DNA from 2 places in the Marinobacter sp. GH_1 genome. Region 1 is predicted to be linked to the other one. Evidence: predicted binding sites of a transcription regulator. Region 1 holds the regulator's gene; the other holds the start of a gene.
The links. Region 1 encodes LexA, which represses DNA repair genes until DNA is damaged. Its sites were predicted from a motif close to CTGTNTNNNNANACAG; they were not measured.
Positions count from the first base shown of each region.

Region 2: a site for LexA is predicted at 4,268-4,283, ahead of recA (recombinase RecA). Genes of this name have one in related genera too.

Region 1 covers NZ_CP184460.1:1,597,626-1,607,394, reverse strand. Annotated here, with positions in the region: gene ACNSOI_RS07350 (sigma-54-dependent transcriptional regulator) at 49-1,506, opposite strand; gene ACNSOI_RS07345 (sensor histidine kinase) at 1,532-2,770, opposite strand; gene ACNSOI_RS07340 (sigma-54 dependent transcriptional regulator) at 2,973-4,421, opposite strand; gene ACNSOI_RS07335 (SOS cell division inhibitor) at 4,492-4,821, opposite strand; gene ACNSOI_RS07330 (DUF1329 domain-containing protein) at 4,912-6,270, opposite strand; gene ACNSOI_RS07325 (DUF6586 family protein) at 6,493-6,975, shown strand; gene ACNSOI_RS07320 (hypothetical protein) at 7,037-7,297, shown strand; gene ACNSOI_RS07315 (cell division inhibitor SulA) at 7,304-7,795, opposite strand; gene lexA (transcriptional repressor LexA) at 7,836-8,444, opposite strand; gene ACNSOI_RS07305 (amidoligase family protein) at 8,611-9,612, shown strand; gene ACNSOI_RS07300 (gamma-glutamyl-gamma-aminobutyrate hydrolase family protein) at 9,605-9,769, shown strand, end outside.
Region 2 covers NZ_CP184460.1:1,314,316-1,324,084, reverse strand. Annotated here, with positions in the region: gene ACNSOI_RS06120 (Lon protease family protein) at 1-1,748, opposite strand, end outside; gene ACNSOI_RS06115 (PilZ domain-containing protein) at 1,988-2,365, shown strand; gene ACNSOI_RS06110 (flavodoxin family protein) at 2,366-2,836, opposite strand; gene recA (recombinase RecA) at 3,128-4,171, opposite strand; gene pncC (nicotinamide-nucleotide amidase) at 4,335-4,835, opposite strand; gene mutS (DNA mismatch repair protein MutS) at 4,939-7,572, shown strand; gene fdxA (ferredoxin FdxA) at 7,736-8,059, shown strand; gene ACNSOI_RS06085 (hypothetical protein) at 8,171-9,196, opposite strand; gene ACNSOI_RS06080 (DegV family protein) at 9,329-9,769, opposite strand, start outside.

The DNA of each region.
Region 1 (9,769 bases):
TAGGGTGCCCGAAGGAGTATAGGTCTCGACAACAAACAAAAACGGCTTTTAGGCCAACGCAAGTTCGGACTCAAGGTCGATTCCGGCATCGCGCATCTGGGCCAGCTTGTAGCGGAGCGTTCTGGGACTGATCCCCAGTTGCTCTGCTGCCCGGTTACGACGGCCCCGTTCTTTCCTGAGCGTCTGGATAATAATACGGAACTCCTGCTGTCGCAGATCATCCCCCAGTGAACCGGCCTCGTGAAGCTCTTCACTGAGCGGTTCCGGTGCCGACTCCATCGGAACGGACTGGCTGGGTTCGGGCTCTGACGGCTGGTGATGAATCTGTGGTGCGACACTGTGCAAACCCGGTGAACTGAAATCGGCCCGGCCAGTGATCCCCAGCTCCAGGCACAAATCGCCCTCGTGAATCACATTGCCCTGCTGCAACACCAGCGCTCGCTGAATGGCATTATCAAGTTCACGAACATTACCAGGCCAGCCATGGCTGATCAGGGCCTTGCGGGCATCCTCCGCCAGGGCGATACCGGTAAGCTTCATTTTCCGGCAGTGCTTCTTGAGCAGGAATTTGGCCAGCGGCAGTATATCCAGCGGCCGTTCCCTCAGAGGCTGCCAGTGCATGGGGAACACCGTTAGCCGGTAATACAGGTCTTCACGGAACTTGCCCTCACGGACGTAATCCGCCAGGTCGCGGTTGGTGGTTGCCACGACACGAACATCCAGCGGGATGGTTTTTCGCCCGCCTACCCTCTCCACTTCACGCTCCTGCAACACCCGTAGGAGTTTAGACTGCAAGCCAAGCTCCATTTCGGAAATTTCGTCCAGCAGGATGGTGCCGCCATTGGCCTGCTCAAACTTGCCCGGGGACGACGCCACCGCACCGGTGAAGGCCCCTTTTTCATGACCAAACAGTATGGCCTCAAGCATGTTCTCGGGAATGGCGGCACAGTTAATCGCCACAAAGGGCTGATCTGCCCGGGGCGACTGCTGGTGAATATAGCGGGCCAGCACTTCTTTACCGGTGCCACTCTCACCGGAGATCATGACCGTGGAATCACTGCCGGCAACTTTCGCCGCCAACTGGAACATTCTTTTGCTGATAGGATCTTCCGCCACCGGTTCGTCACCGGATTTGGGTTTTGCTCCGCCAACCACCCTGGTGACCGCCTCCACCAGAACCTGAGGCTCGAAGGGTTTGACCAGATAATCAATGGCTCCGGACTGCATGGCAGACACCGCGTGGCTGATCTGGCCATAGGCAGTGATCAGCATCATCGGCAGCCCGGGATAATGACGCTGTACTTCCGCCAGCAGCTCGTGACCAGACATTCCCGGCATGTTGACGTCGCTGACCACCATATCGACGGGGTCGCGAGCCAGGGCGGCAAGCGCCTCCTGGCCGCTGGCAGCTTCCCGCACCCGGAACTTTGCCAGCTCCAGGGTCGTGACCAGCGCCTCCCGCAGGTCCCTGTCATCCTCAACAATCAGAATCTGGGCCTTCGCCATGGTATCTGCCTCCAACGTCTATTCGTTATGCTCTGTCGGCCAGGGTCGGCAGCTGCAGTGTCGCCACTGCGCCGCCCTGCTCCGGCGAGAAAATAGAAAACCGGCCATTATGGGCCTTGACCACCGCCTGCACCACGGCCAGGCCTAGACCGGTGCCGTGAGACTTGGTGGTGTAAAATGCTTCGGTGATCCTTCCAGACTGCTCTTTCGAAAAGCCCGGGCCATTGTCCAGCACCCGTATCTCCATACCTTGAGCGGAGGACGCCAGCTGAACTTGCACGTCGGTGGCACCGGCTTCCAGGCTGTTGTTCACCAGGTTCATGCAGGCGCCGACCAGGGCATCGCGGTTGCACATCAATCGGCACTGGTCATCTATCCGGCTGTCCAGTGTCACATCAATACCACTGGCGGGTTTCAGGCCCTCAACGGCCGCTGACAGGGAGGCCACCAGCTTGCCGGCCGACAACTCCTCCGCCAGGCGGGTTTCGCCACGGGCGAAAATCAGCATGTCCCGCACCTGCTGCTCCAGGTGAGTCAACCTCGACATCAGTCGTGAAGCGCACCGCTGACGCAGCTCTTCGTCCAGATCCGGCTGGCTCAGGTGACCGCCGTATAAAATGGCGGCAGACAACGGAGTGCGGATCTGATGGGCCAGGGACGCCACCATCCGGCCCATGGCAGACAGGCGCTGGGCATGGGCCAATTGCGACTGCAGCTGCCGGGTCTCGGTCAGGTCGGTTAACAGAATCAACTGGCCGGGCTGGTTTTCCATGGTCCGGATTTCAATGCTGACGCGCCGGCCATCTTTGAGGGACACTTCGTGACCGTCATCGCTGCGGGGAGAAAAGCAGCGTCGGATAACATCCACCCAACGCTCGCCATCCAGGGGCTCCCCCAACAGCGCAATGGCCGCCGGATTGCACTGGCTGACCACGCCTTGCTGATCCAGCACCACCACGCCAGCCGGCAGGGCCTTGAGCAGAGTCGACAACCGGTCTGCCAACTGTTCCTTTTCCTCCAACTCCTGTTGACGCTGAAGCGTCTCGTGGGAGAGTTCACCGGAAAGCTGGTTTACGCGGGATTCCAGGGTTCGGTAGGAGTCGGTAATCTGCCGGGACATGCGATTAAACAACTCAAGCGCAGAGTCCACGGCCTCATCACCCTGTTGTGGAAACAGAGCGGTGACCTTGTCATTAACATCAGCAGCGGCATTGGCACCTGACTTCTGGTGACCGGATTCCATGGCAACGCGTGCGTGACTCATAACCTTCCCCCTGACGAGCCCTGACCGGGCCAACGGATCTTTCGTTCAGGTTTGGTAAAGCCAACACTGTGCCAACTTGAATTTTGTTATATTTTTTAGAGTGTTAAGAAAAATACAAACTGGAGACCGACAAGTTTCCGTCGGTCAGAAATGCGAACGGCGCCGAAGGTTACAAACCTTTGACGCCGCTCAGGGGGAGCGATCAACCTTCGTCTGACTCTTCCCGAAGGCCGTATTTTCGGACTTTTTCCACCAGGGTGGTACGGCGGATTCTGAGTTTCTCGGCCGCCCGCGCCACTACGCCGGCAGCTTCATCAAGCGCCTGCTGAATGAGCTGCTTCTCCAGATTGGAGAGGTAATCCTTGAGATCGATACCGTTCACCGGCAACAGGGCCGGCGCATCCAGCCCCACCAGGCCGGGAATGGCCGATGGCATGCCGGTGTCCTCTACCGGACGATTCTCGTCATAGTCGTCCACGTAGCGGAACTTCTTGGGCAGCTCCTGCACACCAATCACGCCGTAGGGATGCATGATCGCCAAACGCTCCACCAGGTTCGCCAGCTCCCGCACGTTACCCGGCCAGTCATGGCGACACAAGCTCATGATGGCAGCGGAGTTCATCCGCAGTGAGCCGCGCTTCTCTTTCTCCATCCGGGAGATCAGCTCATTGATCAGCAACGGTATGTCTTCAACCCGCTCTCGCAGCGCCGGCATTTCAATGGGAAATACATTGAGACGGTAATAGAGGTCTTCCCGGAAATCGCCGGATTCAATCATGTCTTCGAGATGCTTGTGAGTGGCGGCAATCACCCGCACATCAGCAGACTGGGTACGGTTACTGCCCACACGCTCAAAGGTACGCTCCTGCAACACCCGCAGAATCTTAACCTGCATGTTCAGCGGCATATCCCCGATTTCGTCCAGGAACAGGGTGCCTCCTTCGGCCAACTCAAAACGCCCTACCCGGGCGGTAATGGCGCCGGTAAAGGCTCCTTTCTCATGCCCGAACAGCTCGCTCTCCAGCAACTCTGCGGGAATGGCGCCGCAGTTGACCGGCACAAAAGGCTTATCCCGGCGGGAGGAATGATAATGCAGGTTACGGGCGACCACTTCCTTGCCAGTGCCGGATTCACCGGTGATCAGAACGCTGACGTCTTTATCAGCCACCTGTTCCATCAACTGGCGCACCTGCTGAACCTTGCGACTGGTGCCCACCAGACTGCGGAACAACTGAACACCCCGCTGCTGCCCCCGCTCCTTGCTGCGACTGAACTGGTCGTGGTAGATCTGGGCCCGGTAGAGTGAATCCACAAACTTGGTGTAGTTCAGGGGCCATTCCATCCTGGCGATAATGCGGTTCGCATCGTCTTCTGACACGCCCTTGAGGTCCGGGTCACCCACCAGAAGAATCGGTAGCCCCTGGGCCAGTTTGCACACCCTCTGAACATGCGCGGTGCTGGCGGCTTCTTCGCCGTTGATCACGGCTACGCCGATACTTTCTTTGGTCTGCTCGTCGTCACTCTCCAAAAGCGCCAATGCTTCGTCACCGGCCAGCACCTGCTCTTCGCCGACAAATTCGAGAATGGTGATCAGGTCCCTGCGCCTGGAGTCATCCTCACTCAGCACCAGCACTTTGTTATTTTTGGACATTCACGAGAATCTCTTTGGGAATTTGTGCGGTATTTAAGACTGTATAAGCTCAGGAGTCAATTTTATGACGCTATCTTTGGCGGTTTGTTGAAACGTTCTGATAAGCACGGGCCGCCGTACGGTTTTCATTGACGCCCTTGAGCGATTCCCGGGCTTCATCCCGGGCCTTGACCGCAGCCTGGTTTGCCGCTTCCACGAACTGATTCAAAGCGTCCAGGCGGTCCCTGATCAGGGCCGGATCGATGCGCCCCTGTTCCAGCTCCCGCATTAACGGTTCAATTGCGGGTTTAACGCGGGCATTCAGTTCCGCAAGTTGCTCCCAGTCCTGGGCAGCGAGGGCCTGGTCCAGCTCGGACCGGAGTTGATCAAGACTTTCAAGAAGAGCCTGGGGTTCTGCCATGGGATGTACTCCACATTTCAACAGGATGTCGGAGCCTGGCAGTCGGTTGAGGCGGGTGCTGCCCATAAGCAGGCAGCACCCGGGGAAGGTTTACCGGCGCGCGGCCCTGCGGGCGGCGGCAGCGGTAAATTCGTTGCCCCGATACCCAGGCTCAAAATTATAGGCCGGGTAGCCGTTATCCAGGCCATCGATGTAGTAACGCTGTGCTTTCAGATCATACGTCATTTCCATGGTGGTCCAGAAGACCGGCACACTGTAATAGACAATGTTGTGGGCTTCGGATACACGCCAGAGTTCGCCAGCCTCGTTATATTCTTCCGTGGCCAGAATCTGCCAGCTGTCCTCATCAATGTAGTAAACGCGGCGATCATAGATATGGCTGATGCCGGTGCGTCGCTTCGCCTCGACTACCCACACCCGGTGAAGCTCGTATCGGGTCAGGTCCTGATTGATGTGGTTCGGCCGGATCACGTCATTTGGACGAACACTTTCATCGTGCAGTTTGTAGGCGTTGTAGGGAACGATCAGTTCACGCTTGCCCTTGAGTTCCCAGTCGTACTGGTTAGGGGCACCGTTGTACATGTCCTTCTGGTCGACTGAACGCAGTGACGATGAGTTCGGCAGATCCGTCTCATAGGCCAGATTCGGGGACCGGCGCAAACGGCGGGAACCGGAATCGTAACGCCATGCCAGTCGCGGTGAGCGAACCTGGTCAAGGGTTTCATGAACCAGGGTAATAGTGCCAGCCAGGCTGGACGGCGCGACAGTTTCGGTTTTCAGGTAGAAAATCTTGTTATCAATGTCTTCCAGCTCAGCACCGGGGCGACTGTAGGCGAAGAAATAGTCGTACTGGTTAACGACCGGGTTGAACGAGCCGTCCCGCTGCGGCGTAGCCGATGCACTGCGGAACGACAGTTCCTCACCCCGGTACCGGAGAATATGGTTCCAGATCGCTTCCAGGCCGTTCTGTGGAATGGGGAACGGACTGGTCATGATGGTGTCTCGAACACCGTTACCGTTATCCAGAAGTTCAGCTGTCAGTGCGTTGTGGTAAAACTTCTCGTAGACATGCTCGGGGAACGCTGCTGTTCGGCGGGCCTGGTACACCGGCATGAAAAATTCCGGGCCGTATTGCTCCAGCATCTGAATGTGGCCGTCCGACAGTATGTCCCGGTACTGGTCCAGATTGTCACGGGTAATAACGTACAGCGCTTCGTCTTCCGGGAACGGGTTAATCTCTACGGTGCCTTCGCGCCAATTGGCCGGGGGTGAAGCCAACCCGCCAGTCCAAGCCGGAATGGTGCCAGACTCGTTACCCGCCCGCTCTGCACCCACCGGCGTGAGATCATTCTTCAAACGCTCGGCCTCTGCCGGCGACACCTTTGCCAAGGCCGGACCTGAACACCCCAATACCGCCGCTGCAATAGCAGCAATTATCCGGTTCCGCATCCTTATTACCTCCAATAATGGACCACAAGACGATCAAAGCTTGTTCAATCTGTGCGCCTTTTTGCCAGTTTCAAACGACCGTTTCAAGTGATTGTTTGTAGTTTCTTGTGAAATGCAGCTATTACGGGGAGCCCAGGGGAGGAGAAATTTGCGCGCAAAAATGATAGACTCTGGCGGTTGTTCTAATTGGACTCTTGAACGCTCACGTAGTGCGGGTGGTAGATGGCATCACAATGGTACTCACTGGTAGCCCAAAAGCTTTTTCTGGCCAACACCTTACTCGCCAGGCTTGAGTCGGACACCAAGCGCTCCGCTGCGGAAACGGAAGCGCTGTCTCAGGGCTCCGCCGAGCTCCTGCTACGGGCAAGGCGAACGCTGCTGGTGATGATTGCGCGATACCATCAGCACAAAGCCGAAAAACCGCAGACACTGGCAGAACTGGAAACACTGTTTCCTTACGAGGTACACGAGACCCGGCTTTTGAGAGAACTGGCGGACACATCGGGAAGCTGGTGGAACCATCTTGATCAGGTTGAATCGGCTTTGAGCCAGCCTCCGACCACACGCAAGAATGTTACCGAAGAGAATATCATCGCGGTTTCAGTCGAACAGGGCCCGGACCGGTCCGCCGCCACACTCAGAAAGACCCTGACGGCCATGACTGAACTGGCCAAACGGCTTGAGGAACAACACAGCGAGTGGTAGCCCCACCCTGTTGGTTAAATTCCCACACCGAATCGAATACACCAAGACAAAGGTTGAACGAATGTCACCATCGTTTTTTGAAATCGTACAACTTGCCAATGGCGACTACGCCTTGCGCCGCATTGATGACGACGCAGCGCCGTTGGTGCGCATTTCCTTCTCGCAGGAGGCCAGGGAAATGATGGAAGACCGTGACATGAGCGTAGCCAAGGCGATGATTGCGGCAGGGATTGAGGCCGCCGGCAATATCGCACACGATATTGACTGGGACGATGACGACAATGATCTGGCCGAACCCCAGCCCCAATACACCCTCCACTGAACTCCTTTACCGATGACGCAGCACCACGCCGTGGCTGCTACCTTGCGCCGAAGCCTTTTGAAGGGACTCAAAGGCTGAACGCCCGAGCTTGTTAGTCCAGAGCACCACCGCATGACAGGTACCGGCACTCAAAGCACGCTCAGCCAGCTGCTGTGCTGAGTAATCGTTGGTTGAGCGCAATACCAGCAACTCACTGGCCACAATACCGTGCATTTTCTGCCACTTGCCAACCAGGGACTGTGGCGGGTCAATCAGTGCCAGCCAGCGCTTCTCCTGGTTCAGCTGGGTGAGCATAGGGAGCAGCAACTGGACGTTCTCTACCTGGCCTTCAGGAAGAATAATTTCCGTCACGTTACCGCCAAAATCCCTGGTTCCCCGACCGACGTCTGACGATGAGTGAAGGGCTGTGGACCGTGCTTTTCCTGTAGACACCGTGCGGGCGGGCATGATGGCCGCCGGCTGGAACGCCATGTTCTGAGTGAAGCTTAACTGTTCCATTGCTCACCTACCTGCGCTAATCGTTTCTTATTGCTGGTTATCAATGCAAATCTGATCGGCGGATCACGCCCACACCCAGACCTTCGATAAACAACTCCTGTTCGGCCAGATCAATTTCAATCGGGGCAAACTCTTCGTTTTCCGCAATCAACCAGACCTTTGAGCCGTCCCTGCGAAACCGCTTTACCGTCACTTCTTCACCAACCCTGGCCACAACCACCTGCCCGTTATGGACATCCTGAGTGCGATGTACTGCGAGCAAATCACCGTCGAGAATGCCAATGTCTTTCATGCTCATGCCGCGCACCCGGAGCAGGTAATCGGCGGATGGCGAGAAAAATTCCGGCTGCAAAGTGCAGTGCTCTTCAATGTGTTCCTGGGCGAGAATCGGGCTGCCCGCCGCAACCTGGCCGACAACCGGTAACCCCGGGTCCTGCTCCACTTCCGGCAGTCGAATCCCCCTGCTGGCACCGGGCACCATTTCGATGGCGCCTTTCCTGGCCAGGGCCCGCAAGTGCTCCTCTGCCGCATTGGCGGAGCGGAACCCCAGTTCGGCAGCGATTTCTGCCCGCGTTGGCGGGTAACCGGTTTCGTCTACGTACCGCCGGATGATATCCAGCACCTGGGACTGTCGCGCGGTCAGCTTCATGCATGTACTCCGGGTTTTTCATCCTGGTTTTATATACAGTGATTTGACTATATACAGTGTTTTATCCAGTGTAAAGCCCGATTGAAATTTTCTGTCATGTAATCGGGCCGCTGCATATCGGTGTGTTATGGTTTAAGTCCGCGAATTATATGGATGCAAGGTGCCAATGAATTCGACAGAGCGTTGTGCGATGCCGGAGCGGCTTCGTAATCATCAAGGAGAAGAGCGTAGAGTTGGCGTGGAGATTGAACTCTCCGGCCTGGGCTACGATGAGCTGGTCGAGCATGTCGCCCGCCTGCTCAAAGGCACCCCAGAGCTGGAGTCGCGTTATGTCAGCCGCCTGGAGACTGACGCCGGAACCTTCACCATTGAGCTGGACTCTGACCCCGTGAAGGATCTTGACCTGGCGGACGAACGCCTGCCCGAGTCAATCCGCGAACTGGGCACCCACGCCATGGATGTCATCGATTTTGCCGCCGAGCGCATTGTGCCTCTTGAGATTGTCGGCCCACCTCTGCCCTTTTTCAGACTGGGTCTGATCGAAGAACTGGTAGACGAGCTGCGCGACCTTGGCGCGGAAGGCAGCCGGGAAGCGATTTACTTTGCTTTCGGCCTGCAACTCAATCCCGAACTGCCGGACCTGGAACCCGCAACCATTGTCACCTACCTGCAGGCCTTCGCGGCACTTTATGACTGGCTCAAATCCCGGCATCAGATTGACATAAGCCGAAAATTTACCACTTACATCGAGCCCTGGAGCAGCCGTTACACGGATATGCTGATGGCGGAAGATTATGCTCCCGACCAGGCCTCGCTGATGAAAGACTACCTGAACTTCAACCCAACGCGGAACAAGGCCCTGGACCTTCTGCCACTGTTTGCACACCTGGATTCAGAGCTGTTGCAAGACTATGTGGACGACCCGAGAATCAAGAGCCGGCCGACTCTGCACTACCGGTTACCCGATTGCGATATCGACAACCCCCGATGGCATTTTTCCACGGTCTGGAACGACTGGGTGGTACTGGAGCGAATCGCAAACCATCCAGAGCACCTGAAAGAACTCAGGGAACTGTTCCGCGAAGCCCGGAAATTCAGTTTTCGCAATCTCACCCGCTCATGGCGCGACACCACGGAACAATGGCTTAAACAGCGCGGTTATGTCTGAGACCTCAGAAGCACCAGAATCGCCGGGGATCACCATTGGCATCAGCGGCCCCGCCAGGCGCAGCACCGCCCACAGACTGATCAATCTGGGCCTGCGGCTGCATGGCGCCCACACGCACTACATTCGCCCCGGATCCAGCACGGACGTCTCCCTGCTC
Region 2 (9,769 bases), 280 kb from region 1:
TTGGAAAGACCAAACTCGAAACCGCCGGTCGACAGCACCGACAAGGCGTTCACCTGACCGACGCAGGTGCCGGTTGTGGTCACCAGGGTGGAGCCGTCCCGAACCGAATCGTAAAAATGATCCCGGATACGGCTGCTACGGTAACGGGCACTCTCCAGCGCGCGCTCAACGTGCACTTCAGAGATCAGTTTGGCACCCGCCTGTCGGGCCCAGAAATCGGATTCCCGTAAAAGGTTGGCGATGTCCGCTGCATGCAGCGAGAGCCTGTTCTGATGTTCGGCCATGCGCGCGCTGTGCTCGATTATACGGGCCACCGCTTTATTGGTGCAGTGCAGCAGCTTCTTCTCCACCACCAGACTGGCAATGAACTTGGCATACAGCAGCTGGCTCTCCTCGGTACGGTACATCTCGTTTTCGAAATCGGCCGTCACCCGGAACAGCTCGGCAAACTCGGAATCGTATTCCTGCAGTAGCATCCAGGTTTCGCGATCACCGAACAGCACAATTTTAACATCCAGAGGTACGGCTTCCGGCTCAATGGAAATGGTCCCTGAAAGCGTCAGCTCCCGCTCCAGGGAATTGATCTGCAGGGTGCGGGAGCGCAGGGCGCGCTTCAGACCGTCCCAGACAAACGGCTGCTCCAGCACCTTGATGGCATCCATCAGCAGGTAACCGCCATTGGCCTTGTGCAGACTACCCGGGCGAATCAGGGAGAAGTCGGTGAACACGGTGCCCTTGAAGGTGACGTTTTCAACGTACCCGAACAGGTTGTGGTAGGTGGGATTGTCTTCCACCACCACCGGCACCTCATTGGTTTTCTGGTGCACCAGCACGTTGATCACGTAGCGCCGGGGCGTTTTCTTGTCCAGTGAGGCGTAGGCGATCGCCGCCTGCTCTTCATCGTCCTCAAGGAAGATATCCAGGTTGTCGACCAGGTCTTTGCGAACGGCCTCAAGATAGGAAACCACGTCTGGCTGGTCACTGTAGCGTTTGACTAGCTCATCGATCTGGTGACCGGAAATGCCTTCGAGAGTTTCCTGATTCAATGCCTGTTGCTTCTCGGCGTACTCCTGCTCCCAATCGGCCAGCTTGCGAAGGGCCTGGCGGAGCTTCTTTTCAAGGGCGTTGATGGTGTCTTCAAACTTGTCACGCTGCTCATCGGTCAGCGCCTGGAAGCTCTCCACGGTGTGGGGCTCATCGCCATTCATGGCAACCAGCCGATAGCCACCCGGTGTGGTTACCGTGAGGCTGACTTTCTTGCGCCGGGCCTGCTTGGCCACTTTCTCGAGCTCATCTTCCTGCTTTTTGCCGTACTCGTTCTTGAGGTGCTCGGAGCGCTCCAGGAAGCTGTCACTGTCAAACGTCTGGGGAATCACCTTCACCAACCGCGACATCAGCTTGTCCATGTCCTGTTTGAGCTGGGTGCCCATTCCTGCCGGCAGTTGCAGCAAACGCGGATTGCGCGGCTCATCGAAGTTGGCCACGTAACACCAGTCGTGGCTCTGCTGTTCGGTATCGACGTGGTGTTCCAGGTACCGGAGCATCATGGTGCGCTTACCCAAGCCATTGCGACCGACCGCATACACGTTATAACCACCGTGGGGCATGGCGAGCGCAAAACGCACCGCTTCCTGGGCGCGGTTCTGGCCAACAATCTCGGCCAGCGGCTCCAGTTGCCGGGTGGTTTTGAATGGCAGATCTTTAAGAACGCAGGCTTTGTAGAGCTGATGCAAGGGCAATGACTTCAAGTTCGATTCCCGTTGAGTTCGGTTTTGAGTAGTAACTGTCGCTCGCATTGTAGTGTTTGAGCTTCAAGCTGTCGCCTATCCGCGCCGCATTTATCGGAAGAGGCCGGATTCGTGACAATATGCCAACCGGGTCACAAATTCCCCCTTGGTCATTTTTCAGGCAGGCCGTCGATTACTACACTTCCATGCCCGGACGGATTCCGGACACAACAAGTACAATACGGGTGATGGTCAAAGCAATGACGAATTATTCCGCAGATCGCCGCATCAAGGATCGTTTTTCGGCGTCGTGTCTCAGGGTGCAACTCCGTGAGAGGGCGTTCTTTGGTCGCGGGAAGCAGCCAGTGGCGGTAACATGCCTGGACCTCAATCGTTACGGTATGGCGGTGCTGTGCCCTCGGCCGGTAGACTCCGGGGCGCATTTGTTCCTGGATATTGAGGGTAAATACATCAGCGAGTCGCGCATTGATGCCCGAGTGGTGTCGTGCCAGCCGTTTCAGACGGGCTTCCGTGTGAGTCTGCAGTTCAGCTATTGTCTCGACAAGAAAGGCTACTCGAGAGCGATCGACAATGCGCTTTCCCGGATTGAGGGTTTTTACAACCGGTTCGCCAGTTAATCAGATCAGGCCAGCATCCAGGCTGGCCGCCACGTACATGCCCAGTTCCTCGCACTGTTGCTCGAATTCATCCCTGTAATCTCCCCTGCACAGCAATGGCTCCTGTATGCGTTTCCAGCGTAATCCGGTGGTGATGCTGTCGATGGCGCGGCGGGTGCCGGTGCCGTCGTGGCCGGCACGGATGTAGTAGGCAAAGGGCAGGCCCTGGGTCTTCTCCAGGCAAGGGTAATAGCTTCTGTCGAAGAAGTCTTTGAGGGCGCCGGACATGTAGCCGAGGTTTTCGGTGGTACCGAGGATGATGGCGTCGCAGGCGAGGATGTCTTCGGGGCCGGCATCGAGTGGGGCTTTTACCACCACTTCTACGGCTTCGATGTCGGGGTTACGGGCGCCTTTTTCTGTGGCGTTCCGGAGTTTCAGGGTATTTGGGGATGGGGCGTGGGCTACGATGAGCAGTCTCTTTTTGCTAGACATTTGCCGTCCGACTCCCTTCTTGCCGTTAACTCATGGAGCATGAGTTGTGGCAGGAACCCCCTCACGGGAAACGCTACGAGCACCCCTACGGGGTCCGGCCAGCAATCATAGATTGCTGGCGTTCGGCTGCGCATGAAGCTTCGCTTCATAATCGCTTGCCTCACCCCTGTGCGCTTCGCTCCGGCCATCCATGGCCTACGAGATTCCCGTGAGGGGCTCCCTGCCACAACTCGCTAGGCTCCGAATATGCCGTCCAACGTATCAATGCCGCATAGAGCCGTATGAAGCGGGTTACAGCAACTCGCCACTCGCTTCCACCGGCGCCTCGGCCGCTTCTTTCTTCACCGGCTTGGGCATCAGTTTGTCGCGAACCTTGGCTTCGATTTCGTTGGCGATATCCATGTTCTCTTCCAGGAACTTGCAGGCGTTGGCTTTGCCCTGGCCGATTTTGTCGCCGTTGTAGGCGTACCAGGCGCCGGATTTGTCGACGAAGCCTTCTTTTACGCCCATGTCCAGAACTTCGGCCATGTGGTAGATGCCCTTGCCGTACATGATCTGGAACTCGGCCTGCTTGAAGGGCGGAGATACCTTGTTCTTGACGACTTTTACGCGGGTTTCGTTACCGACCACTTCGTCGCCCTCTTTGACAGCACCGATGCGGCGGATGTCCAGGCGTACGGAGGAGTAGAATTTCAGGGCGTTACCGCCGGTGGTGGTTTCCGGGCTGCCGAACATGACGCCGATTTTCATACGGATCTGGTTGATGAAGACCATCAGGCAGTTGGCGTGTTTGACGTTGCCGGTCAGTTTACGCAGGGCCTGGGACATCAGGCGGGCCTGGAGGCCTACGTGGCTGTCGCCCATCTCGCCTTCGATTTCGGCTTTCGGTGTCAGTGCGGCAACGGAGTCGACGATGATCACGTCGATGGCGTTGGAGCGCACCAGCATGTCGGCGATTTCCAGGGCCTGTTCGCCGGTGTCTGGCTGGGACACCAGCAGGTCGTCTACGTTTACGCCCAGCTTTTCCGCGTAGATGGGGTCGAGCGCGTGCTCGGCGTCGATGAAGGCGCAGGTTTTGCCAGCCTTCTGGGCTTCCGCAATCACCTGAAGGGTCAGTGTGGTTTTACCGGAGCTTTCCGGGCCGTAGATTTCAACGATCCGGCCGTAAGGCAGGCCGCCAATACCCAGGGCTACGTCCAGCCCGAGGGAACCGGTGGATACCGCAGGAATGGCTTCACGGGGCTGGTCGCCCATTTTCATCACGGCACCTTTGCCGAACTGGCGCTCAATCTGGCCGAGTGCTGCGCTGAGTGCTTTCTTGCGATTGTCTTCCATTGGTACCTGACCCTCATTTGCCGGGGCTGCTGAGCCGCGATTGGGCCGACAGCAGCGAAATTCAAAGCGATGACACCGGAGGCATCCAGTGTTTTCCTGTATATTTGAACAGTATTAAAACATAAGCCTTCGCTGAGACCAACCCCTGCCCGGGTGAAAAACGTCACAGTGTTTTCAGAAACTCCGTAACCCCTTGCAGAACATACAAAACCGACTTTCGGCGCACCTGATCCCGGTCGCCGTCAAAGCACTGCGTGCTGGTTTCGATGCGGTCCGGGCCGGTGCCCCAGGCGAACCATACGGTGCCTACGGGCTTTTCATCACTGCCGCCGCCAGGGCCGGCAATGCCGCTGATGGCCACGGCTATGTCAGCGTCCGCAGCGCGGACAGCACCGGCGACCATCTGGCGAACCACTGGCTCGCTCACCGCGCCATGTTCGGCGAGCACCGATTCTTCAACCCCCAGAATGGCCTGTTTCGCCTCGTTGCTGTAGGTCACCAACCCGGCCATCAGGTACGCAGACGACCCCGCCCGGTCAGTCAGCACTTTGGCCACCCAGCCGCCGGTACAGCTTTCGGCGGTGGCGATGGTTTTACCGTGCTCGACGAGCCATTCACCCAGCGTGTTTCCAGCGCTCTCCAGTTGTTGGTCAGAGGCCTGCATAACAATCTCCCTGTGTCTGTTGCCAAACCCTTCGTTTCATCACGGGCATTATTTTCTTACAATCCCCGCTTTCACCCAAAAGTACGATCAACCGGACAAACCCATGTCAGTAGCCCAGACCGATCTTTCCAAGCACACCCCGATGATGCAGCAGTACCTGAAGATCAAGCGGGAACACCCGAACGAGCTGGTGTTTTATCGCATGGGTGATTTCTATGAGCTGTTTTACGACGACGCCAAGAAAGCGGCGGAACTTCTGGACATTACCCTGACGGCCCGGGGCCAGTCCGGGGGCAACCCCATCCCGATGGCGGGCGTGCCTTTCCATGCGGCTGAGGGCTACATTGCCCGCATGGTGCGCGCAGGTCAATCCATCGCTATTGCTGAGCAGATTGGCGACCCGGCCACCAGTAAAGGGCCGGTTGATCGTCAGGTGGTGCGCGTGGTGACACCGGGCACCCTGAGCGACGAGGCGTTTCTGGAAGACCGGCGGGACAACCTGTTGGTGTCGATTTTCAGTCATAAGGAGCAGTTCGGCTTCGCGTCGCTGGACATCTCCAGTGGCCGGTTTGCGGTCGCAGAGCTGGAAAGCCTGGAAGCTCTGCAGGGGGAGCTGCAGCGCCTGCGGCCGGCGGAGATTCTGATCAGCGAGGACTTCCCTTACAGCGATGTGCTGGAGGGCTTCACCGGGGTTCGTCGCCAGGGCCCCTGGTTGTTTGAGATGGATTCCGCCCGGCGGGTGATTACCCAACAGCTGCAGGTTAAAGACCTGACCGGTTTTGGCTGTGAAGACCTGCACCTGGCGATCTGCGCCGCCGGCTGCCTGCTGCAGTACGCCCGGGAAACCCAGCGTACCGCCCTGCCCCACATCCGCAAACTGACCCGCGAGCGTCGGGAAGATGCGGTGATCCTGGACGCCGCCAGCCGCCGCAACCTAGAAATAGACACCAACCTGATGGGCGGCCAGCAGTACACCCTTGCCTGGGTAATGGACCGCACAGCCACGGCCATGGGCGCCCGTGAGCTGCGCCGCTGGCTGAACCGGCCGCTCAGGAATGTGGAGGTCGTGCGCCAGCGCCAGCAGGCGGTGTCGGCTTTGCTGGACGGCTTCCATTACGAGCCAATCCACGATCTGCTCAAGCAGGTGGGTGATATCGAGCGGATTCTGGCCCGAGTCGCGCTGCGCTCAGCCCGCCCCCGGGACCTCGCACGCCTGCGGGATGCGTTCCAGACCTTACCGGGGCTGCAGGAGGCTCTAAAGCCCGTTAACTCACATCACCTGGTGAAGCTGGCCACGGTTATTGGCGAATACCCGGAACTGGCAGACCTGCTTGAGCGGGCCATTATCGAGAACCCGCCCGTGGTGATCCGGGACGGCGGCGTGATTGCCGAAGGCTTCGACAAAGAACTGGACGAACTGCGCAACATCAGCGAGAACGCTGGCCAGTACCTGTTGGATGTGGAAACCCGCGAGCGCGAACGCACCGGCATTTCCACGCTGAAAGTGGGCTACAACCGGGTGCATGGTTACTACATCGAGATCAGCCGGGCCCAGTCTGACCAGGCGCCGGTGGATTACATCCGCCGCCAGACGCTGAAAAACGCCGAGCGTTTCATTACACCGGAACTGAAGGAATTTGAAGACAAGGCCCTGAGCGCCAAGAGCCGGGCGCTGGCCCGGGAGAAAGGCCTGTACGACGACGTACTGGAAGCCGTCGCCGAGCAGTTGGCACCGCTGCAGGACGCTGCCCAGGCCCTGGCGGAACTGGATGTGCTCAGTAACTTTGCCGAGCGGGCCACCAGCCTGCGTTTCACTGCTCCGGAATTCACCGAAGAGCCGGGCTTTGATGTGGAGGAAGGCCGCCATCCGGTGGTGGAACAACTGCTCGACGAGCCCTTCGTGCCGAACAACCTGCTGATGGATGCGAAGCGGCGAATGCTGGTGATCACCGGCCCGAACATGGGCGGTAAGTCCACCTACATGCGCCAGGCTGCGTTAATTGCCCTGCTCGCCTACACCGGCAGCTTTGTGCCCGCCAACCGGGCGGTGCTGGGGCCGGTAGACCGGATTTTCACCCGCATGGGCTCTTCCGATGACATTGCCGGCGGCCGCTCCACGTTTATGGTGGAAATGACCGAAACCGCCAACATCCTGCACAACGCCACCGATCACAGCCTGGTGCTGATGGATGAGGTGGGCCGCGGCACCAGTACCTTTGACGGCCTGTCGCTGGCCTGGGCCACGGCTGAGCACCTGGCCAAGGACATTCGTTGCTACACCCTGTTCGCCACCCACTACTTCGAACTGACCCAACTGGCGGATGACCTGGAACATGCGGTGAATGTGCATCTGACGGCCACCGAGCACGACGACTCCATCGTTTTCCTGCACAATGTACACGACGGCCCGGCCAGCCAGAGTTATGGCCTTCAAGTGGCCAAATTGGCGGGCGTGCCCCAGGATGTGATTCGCAATGCCAAGGCGCAGCTCGCGCATCTGGAAGGCAGCGCCGGCCCGTCCAAGGGAGCTACAGGCGGTGCCGCTGCAGCGCCATCACCAGCCCCCAAAACGGCTAAACAACCGGCTGCCGTGGAATCGGTGTTTCAGGGCGATATGTTTGCCAGCGCGGAGCCGAGCGTTGTAGAGAACGCCTTGCAAAAACTGGACATTGATGGACTTTCACCACGGGATGCCCTCAATCAGCTCTATGAGCTGAAAGCTTTGCTGGCAAAATAACAGGAAACTGGGCCAAACTTGATCTGTGTAATAAGGTTATAGCAGCCCAACGCTTGCGGCTGCGGGGGGCGCTCCCTACAATATCGCGCACAAAATTATAGATGGGGCCGGAACATCAGGGCTCCTGATGAGACCGATTACTTTACGAACCAGGGATCTGACTATGGCGTTTATCGTTACTGATAACTGCATCAAGTGCAAATACACCGACTGCGTGGAAGTCTGCCCGGTGGACTGCTTCTACGAAGGCCCCAACTTTCTGGTGATTGACCCGGACGAGTGCATAGATTGCGCCCTGTGCGAGCCCGAGTGCCCGGCCGAGGCCATCTTCTCTGAAGACGAACTGCCGGCGGGCCAGGAAGCGTTCGTTGAGATCAACGCCGAGCTGGCTGGCAAATGGCCGAACATCACTGAGAAGAAAGACCCGCTGCCAGACGCTGAAGAGTGGGACGGCAAGCCTGACAAACTGAAGTACCTGGAGCGCTAAGAACCTCCAGCATTACTTCAACAACAAAAAGGCCGGACGACAAACATCGTCCGGCCTTTTTGTTTGAGCCCGGGTATTAACGGGCTCAGGGCAAGGAAGCCACCAAACAGACTAAGCCAGCAATTTCTTGGCTGCTGCAGATCGATAGAATGCTCCCAAACGCCGGCGTACCAGCGCTTCGAGGTAGCCCTCCTCGGCCAACACCTCCACGATGGGCAGCGCCAGGGATTCCACTTCGGTCACGATAACCTCTCGAGTCACCCCGACATCCTGCAACAGGTCCATGACCGGGCGATCGCCATACTTGGCAAAAAGATGCTCCACCACCGCCCTGGCGCAGCCTTCAAAGTAGCCGGTTTTCCGGAAATTCAGCCAAAACTCGTACCCCATCACCACGAACTCCTGCAACTCCACATCGCCCAGCCCCTCTTTAAGCTCGGCAATGGTGCGACCTTCCAGGGATACCCAGGCAGCCATCACGGTATCTCTCAGCTCATCATCAGACAGCGCCTTGTGCAGGAATTGCTCACTGCGGGAAATCAGCCCCGGCAAACTGTCTGCCAACCAGGCCTTGATGCGCCGCTCAAACGTTTCGTCCAGCCCGGGCACCGCCCTATTGGCCATTTTCTTGCCGAACTTCATCATTGAGCCAACACCAGGCACAGACCGGGTAATCAGGTTGTCTTCATAGAGGTAATTGACCAGACCGTGGTAGACCACGTTGGACACCAGCTCCTGGTAGACCGGGTGCGCCATGATCTCGGCAATAATGCGCTCACGTTGGTGACGCAGCTCCAGGGCTTCTTCGATGAACCCGCTGGCCTGTTCACGAGACAGGATCTCGCCCAGGGTGGTGTCAGACTGGACCGAGGCATTCATGACCTCGGTCGCCATTTCCGCGGCCAGCTCCGGAATACCGGCGTCCAGCTCCATATCCACCACAATACGCTGGATCACGCCCATCACCTGGTCCGCGCTCACCAGTCGGTTCAGGGTGACACTGCCCGCGTGATCGAGCAGTTCGTCCACCTCATTATCGATGAACTTTTTCAGTTTCGCCCCTTTGAGAGCAGACATCTCATGTTTGACGTGTGCTTCCAACAAAGTATCGGCAAGGCTTGGGCTTGTCTTTGACATAAACCGGGCATCCTTTTGGCTAGGGTCCTGAACGTTGCCAACGAGGCTAACACGAACTGGCCTGGCGCGGGTTCGCCGGAATTACCCCGGCTGGGGCAATGCAGGGCCAGTCTGGGCCGACAGGCCTGGAGGCTACTGGAAATCGTTGAAGGTATGGGGCTCGGCGGCCAGGGCCAGGCAGATACTGCCCGGGCCCACGTAGATGGCACTGGTAATACCCATTTGTGACAGCAACAGCTCTACCCCATTGCTTTCACAGGCATCGCGCAAGCGATTCAGGCCTGGCAGATCTTCGATCTCCGTCCAGGTCAGGCCGCAGGACAAGCTGACGTAAGGCGTCAATAAACCAGCCTCCACCCGGGCGACCGCGTAATTCATTACTTTCTCGACTGCCATATCAAAGTTGCGGGTTTTAACCACGGGTTTGCCTTCGGCACCCTGGCCAAAGATCACCGGGACAATGTTCAGGGCCTTACCCAGGAACGCGGCAAACGCCGAGACGCTTTTGTCACCACGGCGCCGGGCACGCTCGCGTATATAGTGCAGATCTCGGGGAATCACACAGGTATAGAT